3 regions of the Actinacidiphila polyblastidii genome follow, and region 2 is predicted to be linked to each of the others. Evidence: riboswitches for the same ligand, from Rfam matches in the RefSeq annotation. Region 2 holds a riboswitch; each other region holds the start of a gene.
The links. A riboswitch is a leader RNA that binds a small molecule or an ion and turns the genes downstream of it on or off. The one in region 2 is predicted to bind cyclic di-AMP.
Positions count from the first base shown of each region.

Region 1 (7,001 bases), on a different contig from region 2:
CGTCGATCTACGAGACGTACTGGGAGCGCGCGACACCCTTCGACGGGGTCCGACTCCCCACGCCACGAGCCGCGTTGGACCTGCGGGAGCTGGCGGTGACACAGCTGATGACGCAGGGGCACGACGACGCGTCGATCGCCGAACGGCTCGGCGTCGACCGGGCCACCGTGGCCGGCGTGGCGGAGGCGCTGATGGATCGCCTCGGCGCGGCCAGCCGGTTCGAACTCGGCTTCAAGCTCGCCCGGCAGCTCGCCCCCGGCGACGGCGCGCACGAGTGGGACCTCCTGATCGGGCTGGACGGCCCGCAGAGGCGTTGACCCCGGCCGCGTACTCTCTCGTACGTACCCGCGCCCCTCCGTCCTCGGGGCGCACGTCCGGTACGACCAAGCACGCCCTACGCGCCCGCTGGCGCGCGGGCGCCGCTCCAGGGGAACCGAGATGCGCAACCGCCAAGCCCTGCAGACCCTGCTGGCGCGGGCCCGCGCGCGCGTGGACCCGGCCGAACTCGGCCTGGCGCCGCGCGCCGACCCGCGCGGCCGCAAGGTCACGGGGCTGACCCACGAGCACATGACGCGGCTGCTGGGCTGGCCCGACCACAAGTACGGCTATCTGGAGCGGGGCAAGCTCGCCCGGATCGGCACCGACCTGCTCGCGCCGATCGCCCGCATCCTGCACCTGGACGACCACGAGTGGGAGGCGGTGGTCTTCTACGCGACCGGGCTGCCGCCTGCGTATCCGCTGGACCCGCGGCTGGGCACGGCGGTGCCGCGGCCGTGGGAGCGCGTGCTGCGCGCCACCTGCGAGATGGCATATGTCAACGACGTGGCGTGGGACCTGGTGGCCTACAACGAGCCGCTGACCCGGATGTTCCCGCGGCGCGAGGTGCCCGGGAACACGATGCGCTGGATGCTGCTGCACCCGCAGGCCAGGACCACCCTGGTGGACTGGCGGAACAGCTGGCTGCCGCTGCTGGTACCGCAGTTGAGGGCGGCCGTCGCGGCGAACCCGCACAACAGGACGCTGGCGCTGCTCCAGGCCGACGCGCGGCGTGATCCGCTGGTCGGGGCGGCGTACGAGACGCCGACGACGGAGTACATGGGACCGCGTGCCGAGGGCTCACGGCCGCTGCTGCACGCCGAACTCGGCCTCGGCTGGGCGACGTTGTGCGCGGCCGGGCCGATCGGGGTGCCGGGCGGACGGCTGATGTTCGTGCTCTTCGACCGAGGCGAACGCCCCTTGCCGCAGCCGCCGTTGGCGGCGCCGGCGGCGGGGCCGCTCCCCCGGCCGCCTGCCGCCGGCTGCCCGCCGGGCGGCTGCGCGTCCGGCGGTTGACCGGGGCGGGACCGGCGGTCCTGACAACGGGGGGGGAGCCGCCAGGACCGCCGGAGCGGGGGAGCCGGGCCGGAGCCCGGCGGGTCAGACGGCCACGTCGTGGGCCAGCAGCCACGGCACCGGGTCGACGGGGGCCGCGCCGCCGGGGCGGACCTCCAGGTGCAGGTGCGGCGCCGGCACGTTGCCGGTCGCACCGACCCGGCCGATCGTCTCACCGGTCGTGACGGGCCCTTCGGTGGCCACCATGGTCGACAGGTGGCAGTACCAGAGCTGGGTGCCGTCCGCCAGGGTCAGCACCACCCGGTAGCCGTACGCGCCCGCCCAGCCCGCCGAGGTGACCGTGCCGCTGTGCACGGCGTGCACGGGGGTGCCGGTGGGCGCGGTGAAGTCCTGGCCGGTGTGCAGGTTCGACCACGGGTCGACCTCGCCGAAGGAGTTGGTGAGGGTGTAGGAGGCGACCGGCTTGATGTACGAGGCGGCGATCCGCGCCCGCCGCTCGGCGTCCGCGTCGGCGGCGGCCTGCGCGTCGGCCCGCGCCTGCGCCTGCGCGGCGGCCTTCGCCGCGGCCGCCTGCTCGCGCACCTTCTGCGCGGCGGCCTCGCGTGCGGCCTGCGCCGCGGCGGCCTTGGCCGCGACGTCCCGCTCGGCCTGCGCGGCCGCCTCGCGCTGGGCGACGGCCTGGCCGATGATCCGGGCGCGCAGCGCCTCACCGGGATCAGTGGGCGTCGCGGCGGCGGGCGCGGCGGCGGCTGACCGATCCCCGGCGTCCGCCGGCTGCGGGTCGCCTGCCGCCGCGGCGACCGGGACGGCGGCGGCGGCGGCGGCCGGGACGACCGCGTGCGGAGGCAGCGGCTCGGGCTCGGGCGCGCGGTCGGGCGCCGAGACCGGTACGGGTCCGCCCGCCGGGGCGGGGGCCACCGGTGCGGCCGCCGCCGCGACGCCGGCCGCGCCGACCGCCGCTATCGCCGCCATGCCGAGGACGGTGCCGCCGCGGGCGACGTGGCGCTGGCGGGGCAGGCGGGTCGGGGTCTGCGCGGCGGACGCGAACTCGGGCTGCGGGCCGGGCGCGGACTCGGACTCGGCCGGCGCGGCGGGCGCCGGCTGCGGCTGCGGCTGCGGCTGGGCGAGCGGGTGGGCTTCCGGCTGCGGCTGGGCGTGCGGCTGCGACGCGAACTGCGGTGGTGCCGGGGCATGGGCCTGGACCTGCGAGTGCGCCTGGGCCTGCGGCTGCGACTGGCGCTCGGGCTGCGGCTGCGGCCGCAGGTCAGGCTGGTATGACCCGAAGGGCGTGAAGCCCTGGTCGGCGCCGGTGGGTTCTTCGGTCGTCCCCGTCGCGCCACGGACAGGCGCGGGTGCGTAGGCAGGCTGGTTCGACGCCACGGCGGGCGCACTCCTTTCCTTCCCTCTCGCCTACCGGGTTAGCTGACGGGTTCGGAGCAGGAAGGTCTCCTACGGACGGCCTCGCGGCCACCCGATTCACCCCAGTTTCTCGGGTCCCCGGTTCCCGCGGACGGGATTCGGCAAGCGCACGGTGCCGCCTCTGACGGCGGTGGTGACGACCGCGCTGCGTTATCGAACGTTAATAGAGGTGGAGGCGTTTTCCAAGCCGAATCAGGGAGTTGGCCACGGGAACCAATCGGGCGGGCATGGCGCATCCGGAGTAAAGCGGTCACCTGAAGTGGCCGGCCGGTAATGTGAACGTGTGTCAGTCGTTATCAGAGGGATGGCGCGCGACTACCGTCGGTGAGCGAGTGGACGCGGATTCCGCTTGCCGGCGCGGCGACGGGCCGGCGGCGCGCGGATGGGCGCCAGGGGTCTGGACCTCTGCCAATTCGCGAACCGCTTGGCAGGCCACGGGCGTCGGCTCCACGATGGGCGGGCCCGACGTTCTTGTCATGCACTCGACCGCACTCCGCCTCCCAGGGAGCCCGCCATGGCACGTCCCGACCGTCCCCGACTTCCGTCCGGCCGCGCGGCGTCCGGCCCACCCGACCCGAACGGGCCGGCCGGCGCGGCCTCGCGGCGCAGCCTGCTGCGCGGCGGCCTGGCCCTCGGCGCGGCCGCCACCGCGGGCCTGTCGGGCGAGCTGTGGTCGGGCCGCGGGACCGCGGCCGCCGCGACCGTGGACTACCCGTCCGCGACCTGGGCGCCGGCCAGCACCGCCAACTACACCGCGGCCAACCGCCCTTCGACCTATCCGATCAACCTGGTGGTCATCCACGTCACGCAGGAGACCTTCGCCGACACCATCAGCCTCTTCAAGAACCCCGCGCACGCCGCGGCCGCCCACTACGTGGTGCGGTCCGCCGACGGGGCCGTCGACCAGTGCGTACGCGAGCACGACGTCGCCTGGCACGCCGGGAACTGGGACTACAACACCCGCAGCATCGGCATCGAGCACGAGGGCTGGGTCGACGACGCGTCCTGGTTCACCACCGCGATGTACCACGCGTCCGCCGCGCTGACCGCCGAGATCTGCACCAAGTACGGCATCCCCAAGGACCGCAACCACATCATCGGGCACTCCCAGGTGCCCGGCACTGACCACACCGACCCCGGGCCCAACTGGGACTGGGTGCGCTACATCCGGCTGGTCAACGGGACCTGAGCGCCGCCCTCCGGCAGCGGGAACAGCGCCGCCAGGCGCGGCAGCCTGCGCACCGCCTCGGACTCGTCCACGGCGCTCCAGCGCCGGCCGCTCGGCGCGGCGGCCGGCGCGGCGGGGGTGCGCAGCGCGGCCACCGCCGCGTGGAAGGCGTCCTCCGGCGCGCCGGTCAGCCGCGCGTGCGCGGCCGGCGCCAGGTCGGGCAGCGACGGCCACTGCGGCGCGTCACCGCCCCACGCGTGCCGTGGCCGGCCGGCCAGCGCCCGCACCTGCGGCACGTGCGCGAGGGCGTCCGGGTCGGCCACCACCGCCTCGAACACCGGCCGGCCGAGGCCGACCATCCACCGCTGGAAGTACGCGAAGGCGTCGTCGGAGCACCAGCCGCCGAAGAGGCGGTCGGCCGCCGCCCACAGGTTCCACGTGAACGCCTCGGCGAGCGCGTCGTCCAGCCCCGCCTGGAACCGGGCGAGCCCGCCGGGCCCCAGTTCGAGGAGCGCCTCACGCAGCCAGGCGTCCCGCCGCCCGCCCGTGAGCCCCAGCCGGCGGACGTCCGCCATCAGAGTCCAGAGAGGTCCCGTCTCCATGCCGCCGACTATGCCAGGGGCCCATGAACCCCTCCGCTGAATTTCACTCCGCGGACGCGAACCCGCTGCGCGGGCCCGCGCAAGGAGGTCGCGCCCGCGGCACGCTGAGCGCCCTGCGCCCTCCCGGCCTCTCGGCCGGGGGCCGCGCCGCGGTGGCCAGCAGTACGCAGGCTGGCCGCCCCGGTGGCCGTTCAGCGGGCGCACCCGGCCCGCTCGGCGCTGAGACCGCGCCGCGGCCCGTTCGACGCTCGCGGCCCGCGGCGCACCCCGCCGAACCGCCGGGGCGGTCCCGCGGGTGTCTGTTACGGTCGGTGACCGACCGGCCGGAGGGGCCGGTGTTCTGTCCTCGGAGGCCGACGATGCGGGACGTGCCGCCGGCGGAGCCGGCGTCGGGCGGGTCGGCGGACCGGGACGCGCTGGCGGAGGTGTTGCGGCGGATGGTCGCGGACCCGGCGGTGCTGGAGGAGGTGACGGCGGCGGCGCGGACGTCGCCCGAGGTCGCGCGGCTGCCGGTGGCGGAGAACCGGCGGCATGTGGAGGTGCTGCTCGCCTCCGGGCTGCGCGGGTTCGAGCGGCCGGGCAGCGAGCCGCCGGCCGAGGACCCGGTCGCGGCGCGGCTCGGCGCCGACCGGGCCGAGCAGGGCGTGCCGCTCACCGCGCTGCTGCACGGCGTGCAGGCGGGCCGGGTGCGGGCGCTGCGGATCGCGGTGGACCGGGGCAGGGCGGCCGGCGTGCCGGACGCGGTGCTCCTGGACGCGCTGCTGCACTTCGACCGGCACGCGGGCGCGATGGAACGCCACGTGATCGCCGGCTACCACACCGCGGAGCTGGAACTCGCCCGCACCGCGCGGGACATGCACACCCAGCTGCTGCGCAGGCTGCTGCACGGGGAGCCGGGACCGCCGCCGCCGGACGCGGAGTTGAGGCGGGCCGGGCTGCGGCCCGAACTCCCGTACCACTGCGTGCTGTCGGACGTCGCCGACCCGGTGCGGGCTCGCGCGCTGGAGCGCCGACTGGCCGTGCCGGGGAGCCTGTTCGGCCTGGTGGACGGCCGACTCGCTGCGCTCGTACCGCGGTTGGCACCCGCGCTGCCACAGGAGGCGGACCCGGCCGACCTGGCGGCGCTGCTGCTGGTGTCACCCGCCGTCGCGTGGGACGACATCCCGGCCGTGCACCGGCTGTGCGCGGACGCGCTGCGCACGGCGCGGGCGTACGGCGCGACCGGACCGCACCGGCTGACCGACCTCGCGGCCGAGACCGCGCTCGCCTCGCGCCCCGAGCTGGCCGCGCTGCTCACCGGCGAACTGCTCGGCGCGCTCGACCCGGCGGACGACTTCCACCGCGAGCTGGCCAGGACCGCGCTGACGTATCTCGACCTCGGCCACCGGCTCGACCTGACGGCCGCATCGCTGCATCTGCACGCCAACACCGTGCGCTACCGGCTGGCGAGGTTCGCCCGGCTGGCCCCGGGCGCCGCGCTGGACGATCCGGGGGTGCTGCCGACGCTGCGCTGGTGGTGGGCGCTGCGGACCTGGCTGCGCGAGGCGTGAGCGAGCCGAGCGGGGTGAGCGGGCGTCAGCCCAGGCTCTCGGCGGCCGCCTGGTAGTCCTCCACCTGGTCGGGGGTGAGGATGCGCGAGACGCGGACCAGCGAACCGCCCACGTAGTAGTGGTACTCGGCGGCCGACAGCCCCTTCAGCGTGGACTGCAGGTGCGCCGCGCGGCTGCGGGCGTCGCCGCTGGTGGCGAAGGTCTCGATGATGCCGCCGAGGTCGACCGGGGAGGCGGAGGCGCCGTCGACCTGGCCGGGCTGCACCCGCGAGTCGGTGAAGGCGACCTTGGAGCGGTAGCCGTCCGGCTTGCCCAGCAGGTGGTCGGGGTCGGTCGCGGCGGTGTACACGGTCTTCGTCGACATGGTGGAGATCTGCTGCTCCAGATAGGCCGCGACCTGCTCGGCGCTGCCCAGCCCGACCACCGCCTGCTTCTGGTCCGCCACCGGCTGGCTGTCGGGTGTGCTGCCGCCGCTCGAGGAGCACCCCGTGAGCAGCGTGCAGGCGGTCAGCAGGGCCACGGTGAAAGCTGTGGCAGATGTGGCACAGGTGGTACGGATGCGCATGTTCCCCCCAGACGGGCATGTGAGGGGCACACCGTAACGCCGCGCCCGGCGCGTGGGGAGCCTTTCGGGGGAGTCCGTTGTCATACCTTGGCCGTACGGTGTCCAACCGATGACTGCGTACGACGCAGTAGGGCGGCGTACCGACCGGTAGGTGCAAAGGAGCGCCCGATGCGGAAGATCGTGCTGGGAATGTCGATGTCCCTCGACGGCTACTTCGAAGGCCCCGACCACGACATCAGCTGGCATCAGGTCGACGACGAACTGCACCAGTTCCTCAACGACGACCTGCGCACCAGGAGCGCCTTCCTCCACGGCCGGGTCACCTACGACCTGATGGCGGACGTGTGGCCGACCGCCGACGCCGA
Region 1 covers NZ_JAZEWV010000047.1:26,747-33,747, forward strand. Annotated here, with positions in the region: gene V2S66_RS31745 (LuxR C-terminal-related transcriptional regulator) at 1-317, shown strand, start outside; gene V2S66_RS31750 (MmyB family transcriptional regulator) at 439-1,332, shown strand; gene V2S66_RS31755 (peptidoglycan DD-metalloendopeptidase family protein) at 1,417-2,712, opposite strand; cyclic di-AMP (ydaO/yuaA leader) riboswitch at 2,725-2,865, opposite strand; gene V2S66_RS31760 (N-acetylmuramoyl-L-alanine amidase) at 3,266-3,940, shown strand; gene V2S66_RS31765 (DUF4240 domain-containing protein) at 3,913-4,521, opposite strand; gene V2S66_RS31770 (PucR family transcriptional regulator) at 4,881-6,071, shown strand; gene V2S66_RS31775 (hypothetical protein) at 6,097-6,591, opposite strand; gene V2S66_RS31780 (dihydrofolate reductase family protein) at 6,805-7,001, shown strand, end outside.
Region 1: it holds a riboswitch for cyclic di-AMP, as region 2 does, so the genes downstream of both, V2S66_RS31755 (peptidoglycan DD-metalloendopeptidase family protein) here and V2S66_RS07275 (C40 family peptidase) in region 2, are expected to answer to the same signal.

Region 2 (7,001 bases):
CGCCGGCGAAGGGCATCTCGGAGATCGGGGCGACCCGCACCGGCGCCCCGGGGTGCGGGGCGTGGATCATCCGGCCGTCGCCGATGTAGAGGCCGACGTGCGAGATGCCGGAGTAGAAGAACACCAGGTCGCCGGGGCGCAGTCGGGACTCGGGAATCCGGGCGCCGGCGTCGATCTGGGTGTAGGTGGTGCGGGGCAGCGAGACGCCCGCGGCCCTCCAGGCGGCCTGGGTCAGTCCCGAGCAGTCGTACGCGTTCGGGCCGGTGGCCCCCCAGACGTAGGGCAGGCCGAGCGCCCGGTAGGCGAAGGCGACGGCCGCGGCGGCGCGTGCGGAGGGGGCCGCGGCCGCCGCGGCGGGGCTGCCGGACAGCGGCGTGCGGGTCGCGGCGCGGGTGGCGGCGGCGCCGTGGGAGGGCGCGGGAGCGGTGTCCGCGGCGGCGACGGCGGCCCGGTCGACCGGGCGCAACGAGGCGAGCAGCGCCTGCGCCTGGGCCAGCGTGTCCTGCACCGTCCGCCGGCGCGCGGCCAGTTGCCCCTGCGCCGACCGTAACGACGCGAGGGTGCCCGCCGCTTCGCCGCGGGTCCGCGCGATGTCGCGCCGCTGCGCGGCCAGGTCGGCCAGCGCCGCGGTCTGCCGGGTGCCCAACTGGTGCAGCATGCCCGCCTGTTCGAGGTAGTCCTGCGGCGCCGAGCCGAGCGCGAGCTGCAGCGTCGGGTCGAGCGAGCCGGCCCGGTACTGCGCGGCGGCGACCGTGCCGAGCGCGTCGCGGGCCGCGTTGAGCCGCGCGGTCTTCCTCGCCAGCTCGTCCTGCAGCCGGTCCACCGCCGCACTCTCCTGGTCGGCCCGCTGCGCGGCGCCGTCGTACGCCTGCGTGGCCTGCTCGGCCTCCCGGTACAGCTCGGCGACCTTCGCCTGCACCTGGGCCCGGCTGAGCCGCGGCTCGGCCTGCGCGGCGCCGGCGCCGAACAGCGGCACGGACGCCGCCGAGGCGAGCGCCAGCGTGACGGCCGTGCGGTGGACCCTGCGGACGGTGACGCGCGGTGCGGGCGGACGACTGTGTGAGGCCATGGCGGCCGTCACTCCTTCCGGAGGGGGTCCGGGGGTCCGGCGGCGCCCGCACGGGGGGACGGGTCGCCGCCGGACCTCGGCGGAGGCGGCCGTGCTGCCCGGAAAGGGCGCCCCGATGAGGGGTGGCCGCCTGGAGAGCGACGTTAAACCTGACCCGGCGGCGGCGCGGGTACGGAGACCGGGACTGCCGTCTTTCGTCCACCGCGGGACCGCTCCCGACCGCCGTTCGACGGGTGACCCGCCCGTATCCCCACCCGACCTGACAGATCAGCCGGTCCGCTCACCCCGGCCCGGCGAGCGTGCTAAGGGCGTCGCTAGGGTCAGCTGATATGGACACCCTCCTCAACGTGTTTGTCGGCCTGCACATCATCGGGATAGCCGGGCTGCTCGGCGGTTTCCTCACCCAGCTCCCCGTGATGGGCAACAGGAGCGGGCAGGTCCGGTTCGTGCCGGGGATGCTCTACGGAGCGCTGACCATGCTCGTCACCGGCGTCGCCCTGGTCGGCGTCGCGCACGCCGACGACCACCACCCGAGCAGTGCCAAGCTCGGCGTCAAGCTCGCCGTGCTGATCGTGATCCTGGGCCTGGTGTACGTCCAGCGCGACGAGGAGCGCGTGGACACCCGGCTCTTCGCCGCGGTCGGCGCCCTCACCGCCGTGAACATCTTCATCGCGGTGCTGTGGACGTGAGCCGCCCCGACGGCACTCCCCGCCCCGACCCTGCGCCCCGCCCCGACCCCGCGCACCGGGCGGCCGGCTACGACGCCGCGACCGCGGAGCAGTACCGCCGCGCCCGGGAGATCCCGCGCGAGGGCCTCGCCGAATGGCGGGCCGCCGTCGCCGAGGAGGCCGCGCTCGCGCCCGGCATGACGCTGCTGGACGTCGGCGCCGGCACCGGCGGCTTCGCGTCCGCCTTCCACGACTGGTTCGGGGTGCGGGTGCTGGCCGTCGAGCCGGCGCCGGCGATGCGCGCGCTCATCCCCGAACTGCCGGGCGCCGTCGAGCCGCTGGACGGGACCGCTGCCGCGCTGCCGGTGCCCGACGCCTGCGCGGACGCCGCCTGGCTGGGCTCGGTCGTGCACCACATCCCCGATCTGGCCGCCGCCGCACGGGAGTTGCGGCGCGCGCTGCGGCCCGGCGCGCCGGTGCTCATCCGCAACGCCTTTCCCGGGCGGGCGGCCGGCGACATCCGGGTCCGCTTCTTCCCGGAGACCGCGCGCGACATCGAGACCACGTACCCGACCGTCGACGAGGTCGTCGCCGCCTTCGCGACGGCCGGCTTCGCGCGGCGCGCGCTGCGCCCGCTGGCCCAGCGCAACGCGGTGGACGTGGGCACGTACGCGCGGACGCTGAGCCGCGCCGCCGACTCCAAGCTGCGGGCGCTGGACGACGCGGCGTTCGCCCGCGGCGCCGCCCGGCTGCGCGCGGCCGACCCGGCCGGGCCCGCGGTCAGCGTGATGGACCTGCTGGTGCTGCACTGAGCCGCCCGCGAGGGCGCGCGCAGGCGGCCGGACGCGACGGAGCCCGGACCGGGTGGACCGGTCCGGGCTCCGCCCGCGTGCCGGGGGGCTACGCGACGCGGCGCGCGGCCGCGAACGGCATCCAGCTCATCGGGGCGACCTCGACGGTCGCCCCGGTGTGCGGCGCGTGCACGACATTGCCGCCGCCGAGGTAGATGCCGACGTGCGAGATGCCGGAGTAGAAGAAGACGAGGTCGCCGGGGCGCAGGTCGGCCTCGGAGACCGCGACGCCCTCCTTGACCTGGTCCCAGGTGGTGCGGCCGATGTTGACGCCCGCCGCGGCGTAGGCGGCCTGGGTCAGGCCCGAGCAGTCGTACGCGCCGGGGCCGGTGGCGCCGCGGGCGTACGGCTTGCCGCGCTGCGCCAGGGCGAACTGGATCGCGGCGGCGGCGCGGCCGCTCGCCGGGCCGTTGTACGTGTAGTGCGCGGTCGCCGAGGCCGTCGAGGGGGTCAGCGCGGCGAGCTTCCTGCGCTGCTCGGCGTTGAGGCTGTTGAGCAGCTTCTGCGCGGCGGCGAGCTTCGCGTCGACGTTCTTCTTCTGCGCGGCGAGCCTGCCCTGCGCGGTGGTCAGCTCGTTGAGGCTCGCGGTGGCCTGCGACCGCTGGATGGTGGCCTGCTCCTGCTGGACCTTGAAGGTCTGGAGCGCCTGCTCCTGCGTGCTGGAGAGCCGGTCGAGCATGTGCGACTGCTCGAGGAACTGCTCCGGGTCGTCGGAGAGCAGCAGCTGCGTGGTCTGGTCGAGCCCGCCGTCGCGGTACTGCGCGGTGGCGAACTGCCCGAGCACGCGCCGGGTCTCGTTCATCTTCTGGGTCTTCTGGGCCACCTGCGTGAGCAACTGGTTGGCCTTGGTGCGCGCCTGCGCGGTCTGCTCCGTCGCCTGGTCGTACTGCTGGGTCGCGACCTCTGCCTGCTGGTTGAGCGTGTCGATCTCCTTCTTGACCTCGGAGATCGAGGGTTTGGCGGGCGCCGCGTTCGCGCTCTCGCTCATCAAGGTGACCGACGCCAGTGCCGCTGCGGTGACTCCGACCGCCGCGCGCGGCGCGGCGGAGGCGAGTATTCGGGTGCGCGGCTTGCGGTGCGACGCCAAGGAGGCGACTCCTTCCGTGAACCGCCGACCGGGTTAGCTGACGGGTTCGGACGGGAAAGGTCGCCCTACGGTCCTGCGCCTCGCGGCACCGGCCCGATTCACCCCGGAATGCAGTGGGTCCCCGGCTCCGGCCTCACGGCCGGATTGAGCGGAGGCGGCAGGCTGCCGGCGTTCCCCGGCGGAAGGTCTGTCACCTAGCCGGTTACCGTAGCCAACTTCTGTGAGTCTTGGGAAGTTTCGATCGCAATGTGACCGAGATCGCTCCGTGATCTTACGATCCGTGGGCGTCCCACCGGTGCTCAATACGGGCGAACTCCCGCGTAGAAGGGCATTTCCGTGATCGGCGCGACCTTGACGACGGTGCCCGTGTGCGGAGCGTGGATCATCTTGCCGTCGCCGATGTAGAGGCCGACGTGGCTGACGTCGCTGTAGAAGAAGATCAGGTCGCCCGGCCGCAGGTCGGCCTCGGAGACCCGGGTGCCGACGTCCACCTGGTCGTAGGTGGTCCGCGGCAGGTCGATGCCCGCCGCCTTGTACGCGGCCTGGGTCAGCCCCGAGCAGTCGAACGAGCCGGGCCCGGTCGCCCCCCACACGTACGGCTTGCCGATCTGCTGCTGCGCGAAGGCGATGGCCTGCTCCGCGACCGACGAGGTGCTCGTCGACGGGGGAGCGGCGCCCTTGGCGGCGGCCGCCTTGACGGCCGCCGCCCGCGCCGCCTTCTGCCGCGCGACGAGCGCGGCGGCCTTCACCTTCGCCTCGGCCTCCTGCTGGGCCGCCAGCGCCGCGAGCCGCGCCTTCTCCTGCGCGGTGAGGCTGTTGAGCAGGTGCTGCGCCTCGCCGAGCTTGGTCTGCACGGTCTGCTTCGCGGTCCGCAGCTTCGCCTGCTGCGCGGTGAGGGTCGCCAGGCTCTTCGCCGCCTCGACGCGCTGCTGCGTGGCCGCGACCTGCCGGACGCGGTAGGTCTCGACCGCGGCCCGCTGCCGCCGGTTCATCAGGTCGGTCAGGTGCAGCTGGTCCAGCAGCGCCTGGGGATCGTCGGCCAGCATGTAGCGGCTGGTGGTGGTGTCGCCGCCGTTGCGGTACTGCGCGGCGGCGAACTGGCCGAGCGTGCGGCGCGAGTCGTTCAGCGCCTGGGTCTTCTGCGCGGCGGCGGTGAGCAGCTTGTCGACCGTGGCGTTCTGCCGGTCGGTCTGCTCCTTGGCGCCGTTGTAGTGCTCGGTGGCCACCTCGGCCTGGTGCATCAGCCCGTCGACCTTCGCCTTCACCTGGGCGATGCTCGGCTGCGCCGGCCCGGCGGGGGCCGGGGTGGCGCTCGCGCTCTCCCCGAAGAGGGTCACGGTCGCCAGTGCCGCCGTCGTGATCCCGACCGCCGTGCGGGGGCCTGGGGTGCCGAGCAGCGCGGTACGGGCCTTACGGTGCGTCGCCATGACGGACGGACTCCTCTCGGACGCTGACCGGAGCGGCTGGTGCGGAACCGTAGCCAAACCCCGCCGTTGCAGGGAAGAGCGATGTCCGATAGGCCCGATACCTTTTCGTCATCTTCCGCCGAACCGGACGTGTCGTCACGCACGGTGGCGATCGGGCTACCGCGAGGCCGGGGCCGGCTTTGCCGGGACGGCGTCGCGGTGTCGGTGCGGACGCCTAGAATCGGGAGGCGATGAGCAGCCTCTTTGACGAACACTTCCTCGCCGGACTCGACGCGTCCCACGGACCGGCCCACAGCCCCTCCGACGCCGAGGGCGCGCCGCCGCCGGAGGACGACGCGCACCCGGACCTGCCGGCCCCCGAGGACGTCCCGCACGACCTGTTCGGCGACCGCTTCGACGGCGCGCCCCCGGTCCGCGACGCCCACTACCGGGACGGCGCGCCGCGCCCGGCCACCGACCCCGCGCAGCTGCTCGACGGGCTCAACGAGCAGCAGGCCGCGGCCGTGCAGCACGCCGGCGGCCCGCTGCTCATCGTCGCGGGCGCCGGGTCGGGCAAGACCCGGGTGCTCACCCACCGCATCGCCTACCTGCTCGGCGCCCGCCAGGTGCACCCCGGCTCGATCCTCGCGATCACCTTCACCAACAAGGCCGCCGGTGAGATGAAGGAGCGCGTCGAGCAGCTCGTCGGCCCCCGGGCCGCCGCGATGTGGGTGTCCACCTTCCACAGCGCCTGCGTGCGCATCCTGCGCCGCGAGTCCAAGAAGCTCGGCTTCACCTCGTCCTTCTCGATCTACGACGCGGCCGACTCCAAGCGGCTGATGGCCCTGGTCTGCCAGCGCGACCTGGACCTGGACCCCAAGCAGTTCCCGCCGAAGTCCTTCAGCGCCAAGATCTCCAACCTCAAGAACGAGCTGATCGACGAGGAGACCTTCGCCGCCCAGGCGGAGAACCCCTTCGACAAGAAGCTCGCCGAGGCGTACGCGCTCTACCAGTCGCGGCTGCGCGAGGCCAACGCGCTGGACTTCGACGACATCATCATGACCACCGTCAACCTGCTGCAGGCGTTCCCCGACGTCGCCGAGCACTACCGGCGGCGCTTCCGGCACGTCCTGGTCGACGAGTACCAGGACACCAACCACGCGCAGTACACGCTGGTCCGCGAGCTGGTGGGCACCGGCGACGAGGCGGGCGAGCTGTGCGTGGTCGGTGACGCGGACCAGTCGATCTACGCCTTCCGCGGCGCCACCATCCGCAACATCCTCCAGTTCGAGGAGGACTACCCGCAGGCCCGCACCATCCTGCTGGAGCAGAACTACCGCTCCACCCAGACCATCCTGTCCGCCGCCAACGCCGTCATCGAGCGCAACGCCGGCCGCCGCGCGAAGAACCTGTGGACGGAGTCCGGCAGCGGCCCGGTGATCACCGGCTACGTCGCGGACCAGGAGCACGACGAGGCCCAGTACATCGCCGACGAGATCGACCGGCTCACCGACGCCGGCGACGCCCGCCCCGGCGACGTCGCCGTCTTCTACCGCACCAACGCCCAGTCCCGGGTCTTCGAAGAGGTCTTCATCCGCGTCGGCCTGCCGTACAAGGTCGTCGGCGGCGTCCGCTTCTACGAGCGGCGCGAGGTCCGCGACGTGCTCGCCTACCTGCGGGTGCTCGCCAACCCCGAGGACAGCGTGCCGCTGCGCCGCATCCTCAACGTCCCCAAGCGCGGCATCGGCGAGCGCGCCGAGGCGATGGTCGACGCGCTCGCGCTGCGCGAGCAGATCTCCTTCCCGCAGGCGCTGCGCCGCGTCGACGAGGCGTACGGCATGGCCGCCCGCTCGGCCAACGCCGTCAAGCGGTTCAACACGCTGATGGACGAGCTGCGCACCATCGTGGAGTCCGGCGCGG
Region 2 covers NZ_JAZEWV010000004.1:109,272-116,272, reverse strand. Annotated here, with positions in the region: gene V2S66_RS07290 (C40 family peptidase) at 1-1,069, opposite strand, end outside; gene V2S66_RS07285 (hypothetical protein) at 1,399-1,758, shown strand; gene V2S66_RS07280 (class I SAM-dependent methyltransferase) at 1,755-2,549, shown strand; gene V2S66_RS07275 (C40 family peptidase) at 2,638-3,675, opposite strand; cyclic di-AMP (ydaO/yuaA leader) riboswitch at 3,683-3,836, opposite strand; gene V2S66_RS07270 (C40 family peptidase) at 3,975-5,102, opposite strand; gene pcrA (DNA helicase PcrA) at 5,333-7,001, shown strand, end outside.

Region 3 (7,001 bases), on a different contig from region 2:
ACGCCGCGGTCGGCTGGGCGGCGGCCTGCCGTGACCGGGGCCTCGTGGTCGGCTGCTTCCGGCCGCCGTCGGTGCCCGACGGCATCTCCCGGCTGCGGCTCACCGCGCGCTGCGACCTGACCGACGCCCAGATCGCGGCGGCGGTCGGCACCGTCGTCGAGACGGCGCCGACCGCGGCGCGATGAGGGGCCGGTCCCGCGGTCAGGACACGCCGTCCCCGGACACCGCCCTCACGAAGGCCGTCCAGGCGTCCGCGGAGAACAGCAGCGCGGGCCCTGACGGGTCCTTCGAGTCGCGCACCGCCAGCCGCCCGGATCCGAGCAGTGCGGTCTCCACGCAGTTGTTCGCCGCCGTGCTGTAACTGCTGCGCCGCCATGTCGCTCCGGAAAGCGACGTGCCGGAAATTGCCGCGGCGGAAAGCGGGCCGGGCGTGCTCGCCATGCTGTCTCCTCCTATGTGCGCCGCCCGGCGGGCAACTGCAGGCGGATCTCCGCGATCTTCGCGGCCGATTCCTCCCGCGGAAGGGCACGGGTACGCGATCTGGTGAACGCGGCGGTGTACGCCGCGACGTCCTCTTTCCGGTCGACGTAGAGACTACTCGTCAAATGGTCGACAACGACAACATCCAGATCGGCAATGCGCGGAAATGAGAAGATGACGAAAGAATTCGTCACTCCCATGTGCCCGCCGGCGGAGAACGGCAGCACCTGCACGTGGACGTGCGGCAGTTCCGCTGCCTCCTGGAGCCGTCGCAGCTGATCGTCCATCACCTCGGAGCCGCCGACACCGCGCCGCAGCACCGCCTCGTCGAGCACCGCCCACAGCTCCAGCGGCGGGTCCTGGCGCAGCACCGCCTGCCGCGCGGTCCGTACGTCGACGAGCGCGGCCACCGCCGGCTCGTCCAGCTGCGGCATCACGTCCCGGGTCAGCGCCCTGGCGTACTGCGGGGTCTGCAGCAGGCCGGGGACCACGCTGTTCTCCAGCGACCTGGCGCGGGTCGCGCCGGTCTCCAGGCTGATGAAGTCCCGGTACTCCACCGGCAGCACGTCCCGGAAGTCGTGCCACCAGCCGCGGCTGCTGCCGCGTCCCGCCAGGGTGGCCAGAAGGTCGCGCAGTGCCCGGTCGCGCACCCCGTACAGGTCGAGAAGCAGGGTCACGTCCTGCGCGGTGACCGTGCTGCGGCCGGTCTCGATCCGGCTGACTTTCGACTGGTGCCAGCCGGCGTGCCCGGCGGCCTCACCACTGGTGAGACCCGCCAGATCACGCAGCCGGCGCAACTCCTCGCCGAGTCTGCGCCGGCGTACGGCGGGGACTCCGTCCATGCTTCCTCGCCCCTCCTGCAGTTCTGCGGTCGGTCCGCCCACCGGCCACGATCCCCCCGTCCGGGACCGCCGCGTGCTCTTGCGGGGGCGGTACGCCATTGTGCCGACCAAATCCGTATCCACGTGGCAGAGTTCACCGTTTTGAGCGACAGATATATGCATTGCGGTGTGGATACCGCGCAATGGCGGCACGATGGGTGGCACTCTGGCGCGAATCAGCCGCTCGCGGGCCCGCCCCGCACCTTGCGTGCTCGCACCGGAGTCCGGTCACGGCGGGAAAGGGAACAGCGTCGCCATGGCAGATCTCCAGGAAGCCTCCATCACGCTGCCGAGCGAACCCGCGTCGGTCACCGCCGCCCGCCGGCACGTGTGCGCGGTGCTTGTCGACTGGGGCCTGCGGCCCGACTCGCCGGCCGTGGACTCGGTACGCCTCATCGTGTCGGAACTGGCCACCAACGCCGTGCTGCACACCTCGGGGCTCTCCCCGAACTTCACCGTCGAGGTCCGGCTCGAACGCTCGGAGGAACTGCGCGTCGGCGTCACCGACAGCCATCCCCGGCGCCCGCAGCCACTGCCCCCGACAACCCGCCAGGACAACGGACGGGGCATGGTGATCGTCCGTCACCTCACCTGCGAGTCCGGCGGCCGGGTGGAGGTCACGCCCACCGCGGACGGCGGCAAGACCGTGTGGATCATGATTCCCTGGGCGGTTCCGGTGCCGTGACCGCAGCGGCCGCCCTGCGGCCGCCACGCCGGGGCGATCGTCCGGTGCAGGCCCGGTGGCGCCAGCGGTCGCACGCCCGGCGCCACCGCGGCGTCCCCGGCCACCATCCGCGGCACCAGCCCGGCCCCCGGACCGGCGCCCACCAGCGCGCACACCGTCACGTAGGCGGGCGTCCCGCACACCACCGGCATGCCCACCCCCGCCGCCCGCAGCGCCGCCTCGACGGCCCGCCGGTTCGGGTACGCCGCGGGGCTGCTGACCCAGTGGCTGCCCGTCGAGTTCCGGCCACCGCAGCGGCAGCGGGTCCGCGGACAGCGCGTGGCCGGGCGCGGTGATCGGTACCGGGCCCTCGACCAGCAGCGGCTCGACTCCTGGCAGGCGACTTGGCGCCGCCGCGGTGACCCGGCCGATGCCCTGCCGCGCCGGCCGGCGCGACCGGTCCGCACGCCGCCGGGCGCTCAGCCCCTGGCCGCGACCGACTCCACGAGCCGCTCCAGGTCGGCGACATCGGCCTCGAACTCGGCGTCCCAGTCGACCGGGCGCTCGAGCCAGGTGGCGAGCGCCTCGTGGCCGGGCAGCGGGCCCTGGTGGAGCCGGCCGCGGCGGCCGCGCGGGTCCGTCCCGCCCGGACCGAACCGGCCGCCGGACTCCGAGGCGATCCAGCCGAGCACGAAGGTGCCCACCAGGCGTTCCAGCCGCGGCACTTGGGCGGGCGGGACGCCGGCGTCGAGCAGCGCGCCGTAGAGCAGGTCGATGGTGGTGACCGCGTCGGCCGTGACCGCGGGCCGGGAGAAGACCAGGCTCGCGACCCAGGGGTGGCCGACGGACAGGGAGCGCGCGGTGAAGGCGAACACGCGCAGCCGTTCCCGCCAGCCGGTGTCGCCGGCCATCGCGGGGGCGGCCGCGTAGACCCCGGCGAGCAGCCGGCCCAGCATCGCGTCCAGCAGCCCCGCCTTGTCCTTCACGTGCGGGTACAGCGCCATCGGTGTGACGCCCACCGCCTGCGCCACGGCGCGCATCGACACCGCCCCGAGCCCGCGCTCGTCGGCGATGGCCAGGGCCGCGTCCAGGATCTCTTCCCGTTTCCCGCTCATGGCTCTACACTGTAGATCTCTACAGTGTAGATCATTTACTGGACCGGCGGATTCCAGGCAGGGGAGGACGGATGCTGAGGACCGAGGGGCTGGTGAAGAGCTACGGCGGCCGGCGGGTGCTCGACGGATTCGGTGTCGAGGTCGCGCCGGGTGAGATCGCCGGCCTGATCGGGCACAACGGCGCGGGGAAGACCACTTTGGTGGAGGTCGTCTCCGGACTGGTCAGGCCCGAGGCGGGCGCCGTCACGGTCTGCGGCGTCGACGCGCTGCGCGAACCGCGGGCCGCCCGCGCCCTGCTGGGCGTGGCGCCCCAGGAGCTGGCGCTCTATCCGACCGTCACGGTCCGCGAGCACCTGGGGCTCTTCGCCGGGCTCGCCGGGCTGCGGCGGGCGGCCGCCCGCCGGGCGGTGGCCACCGTCGCCGAGGAGCTGATGCTCGGCGACGTGCTCGACAGGCGGTGCGCGGTGCTCTCGGGAGGCCAGCGCCGGCGCGCGCAGGCGGCGTCGGCGATGGTCGGCGCACCGCGCCTGCTGCTGCTCGACGAGCCGACGGCGGGCGCCGACCCGCAGACCCGGCAGGCGCTGCTCACGGCCGTACGGGCGCGCGCCGCCGCCGGCGCGGCCGTCCTCTACACCACTCACTACCTGCCCGAACTGGTCGACCTGGACGCCACGTTGGTGGTCGCACGGGACGGCAGGGTGGTGGCGCGCGGCGACCGCGCGGCGCTCACCGCCGACCTGCCGGGGGAGATCCGGATCACCCTGGACCCCGCGCGGACCAGGCCGCGGCTCACCGACGCCCTGCGCCCCCGCACTCGCGAGGACGGAGACGACGCGCTGCGCGTCGCCACCTTCGACCCGCCGGCCGACCTCGCCGCACTGCTCTCCTGCGGCTACGCGCCGCTCACCGTCGACGTCCGCCGCCCCGACCTCGACGACCTGTACGCCGCCCTCGCCCAGCCCGCCGGCTGACGGACGCGCGGGTCCGCGTGCCGGACGTCCGGGCGCGACCGCCGCTTCACTCGATAGGGGACTGCTCATGCGTGTCGACACCAGCCCGGTCCGCGCCGCCGAGCCGCGGAAGGAGCACCGGGACGCCCGTCGGGACCACGTCCGGAACCGAGACCGGGAGGGGGACCTCGGCCGGGACCGGCGCACGGCGGCGTGGCGGGACGCCGCGCTGCGGACGTCCGTGCTGATCCGGCACAACACCGCCGTGCTGCTGCACGAACCCGGCCCGCTGATCGGCCGGCTGGTGATGCCGCTGATCCTGCTGCTCGCGCTGCGCCCGCTCTACGAGGCCGCGCGGGGGCCGAGCGGCACCGCGGACGCGGTGGTCGGCTCGCTGGTGACGTTCTCGCTGCTGGCCCTGTCGATCGTCGGGTCCTCGATCCTGTCCGAGCGCGCGTGGCGCACCTGGGACCGGCTGCGCTGCACCCCGGCGCGCCCCGCCGAGCTGCTGCTCGGCAAGGCGGTGCCGGTGCTCGGCGTGCTGGCGCTCCAGCAGACGGTGGTGCTCGTCTTCGGCGCGCTCGTCTTCGGGATGCCCGTCGCCGCGCCCGGTCTGCTGGTGCTGGCCTGCACCGCCTGGGGCCTGGCGCTGCTGGGCATCGGCACCGCCGCGGGACTGGTGGTGCGCAGCTACGGCCAGCTGTCCGCGGTCTTCGACATCGGCGCGCTGGTCCTCACCACGCTGGGCGGCGCGCTGGTGCCGCTGTCCACGCTGCCCGGCTGGGTGCGCGCGGTCAGCCCCGCGTCCCCCGGCTACTGGGCGGCCGACGGGCTGCGCCACGCCGCCGAGGGCGACACCGGCCGTACGCTCGTGTGCGCCTCCGTGCTGCTCGGCGTCGCGGCCGCCACCGGCGCCGTCGCGGCCTGGCGGGTCAGCCGCGGCTGGGGGCGCGCGCTGGCCGTATGACGCCGCCCGGCGACCGGGCCGGCCGGCTCACCCGACCCGCCCGTACCAGACGTCGCCGGTCCAGATCTTCTCCAGCCGGACCCGGGCGCCGGTCCTGGGCGCGTGCCAGATGCGGCCGCTGCCGGCGTAGATCCCGACGTGGTAGACGGACGCACCGGACCGTCCGGTGTGGAAGAACACCAGGTCGCCCACCCGGCGGGAGCCCGCGGTGACGTGCCGGGTGCTGTTGTACTGGGCCGCCGCGGTCCGTGGCAGCGCCTTGCCCGCGCTCTTGAACGAGTAGAGGGTCAGCCCCGAGCAGTCGAACCGGTAGGGCCCGGTGGCGCCCCACTGGTAGGGCGCGCCCCTCTTCGACGCGGCCACGTTGAGCGCCTTGACGGCCAGCGTGGCCGCCTCGGCGGACTGCACGGACCCCGGCAGCAGGGACGGCACCGCCACAGCCGCGGCGGTCAGCACCGAGGCGGCGCCGAGCCGGGACAGCCGTGTGCGGGCCGGATGACAGGAACGGCGGACCGCGGTCATGCGCAACCCTTCGTCGTCAGCCTGCGAAGGATGACCTGTCGGGTTCGAGCAGGCGAAGATGCCCGGCCGCGGAACTGCGGCTTCACCCCAAGGGGCGGTCCGGATCGGCTCCGGACCCGCCCCGTCGTGCTGGGTCCTCCGCTCCTGCCGTTGCACTCGTGTCGACCTGACATCCGCCGCGTCGGCAGGACTGGGCGTCCGCGCGGATCGCCCCGTCACGGCGACGGGGGCTTGTCGTCACCACGGATGGTTACGCACGGAACCGGCCGATGCGGCGCTGAAAACGCGCGGTGTGAGTCTCGTCACGTTTCACCTATCCGAGTGAACAGACGCTGCGGTGACGCTCTCCGGCCCCCATGGCACGTCGCTGACCAGGCGAGATGAGGTGATGATCCGACAGGTCCAGAGGACACGCGCAATTCCGGGCGCGAAAGTCAGGGCCTGTTCCGTACCGCCAACGGACTGATCAACTCGCGCCGCGTGTCGGGCGTGTCGCATCCGGACGGTGACGGATGCTCGGCAGGGCACGGATTCTGAGCGGCTCTCAGAGATCCGGCGGGGGCGCCGCGGGCTCGGGGAGCACCGTCACCAGGCCCGACCGGCGTTCGCCGTCCAGCACGCGCAGCGCCCGCGCGAGCGTGCCGTGGTGCAGGTCGGTCTCGCCGCGCAGGTGCATCACGGTCAACGCGTCCTTGAGCGCGGCGGCGCGGCCCACGAGTGCCTGGGCGGCCCGCAGCGCCGCGTAAGTGTCAGTGGTGCGCGAGGGGTTGATCCGGCCCAGCAGGTCGACGACCTCCAGGTAGCAGTCGACCAGCTCGCCCTCCGAGCGGGTCAGTGCGGGCAGCGGGGGGAGTTCGGGCACCACCGCGGGTCACCGCAGGCCGTACGGGACGGGGTTGGCCTTGCGGCTGGTGGTCAGCCGGTCCACCAGCCCGTAGTCGACGGCCGCCTGGGCGTCGAAGACCTTGTCGCGCTCGATGTCGGCGCTGATCCGCTCCGCGTCCTGGCCGGTGTGCAGGGTCAGCAGCGTCTCCAACCGCTCCCGGGTGCGCAGCAGTTCGTCGGCCTGGATCTCCAGGTCCGAGACGTCGCCCTGGACCACGTCGCCGAGCGACGGCTGGTGGATGAGCACACGGGCGCCGGGCGTCGCCATCCGCTTGCCCGGCGCGCCGGCCGCCAGCAGCACCGCCGCCGCGGAGGCGGCCTGGCCGATGCACACCGTCGCGACGTCGCAGGTGACGAACTGCATGGTGTCGTAGACGGCCGTCATCGCCGAGAAGGAGCCGCCGGGGGAGTTGATGTACAGGTGGATGTCCTGCTCGGGTGCGGCGCTCTCCAGGTGGACGAGCTGCGCCATCACGTCGTTCGCCGAGGTGTCGTCGATCTGCGTGCCGAGGAAGACGATCCGCTCCTGGAGCAGCT
Region 3 covers NZ_JAZEWV010000013.1:50,162-57,162, reverse strand. Annotated here, with positions in the region: gene V2S66_RS17830 (8-amino-7-oxononanoate synthase) at 1-185, shown strand, start outside; gene V2S66_RS17825 (DUF397 domain-containing protein) at 202-441, opposite strand; gene V2S66_RS17820 (helix-turn-helix domain-containing protein) at 453-1,322, opposite strand; gene V2S66_RS17815 (ATP-binding protein) at 1,618-2,046, shown strand; gene V2S66_RS34535 (LysR family transcriptional regulator substrate-binding protein) at 1,944-2,492, opposite strand; gene V2S66_RS17810 (TetR/AcrR family transcriptional regulator) at 2,505-3,140, opposite strand; gene V2S66_RS17805 (ABC transporter ATP-binding protein) at 3,212-4,111, shown strand; gene V2S66_RS17800 (ABC transporter permease) at 4,179-5,057, shown strand; gene V2S66_RS17795 (C40 family peptidase) at 5,085-5,579, opposite strand; cyclic di-AMP (ydaO/yuaA leader) riboswitch at 5,583-5,751, opposite strand; gene V2S66_RS17790 (hypothetical protein) at 6,124-6,444, opposite strand; gene V2S66_RS17785 (ATP-dependent Clp protease proteolytic subunit) at 6,451-7,001, opposite strand, start outside.
Region 3: it holds a riboswitch for cyclic di-AMP, as region 2 does, so the genes downstream of both, V2S66_RS17795 (C40 family peptidase) here and V2S66_RS07275 (C40 family peptidase) in region 2, are expected to answer to the same signal.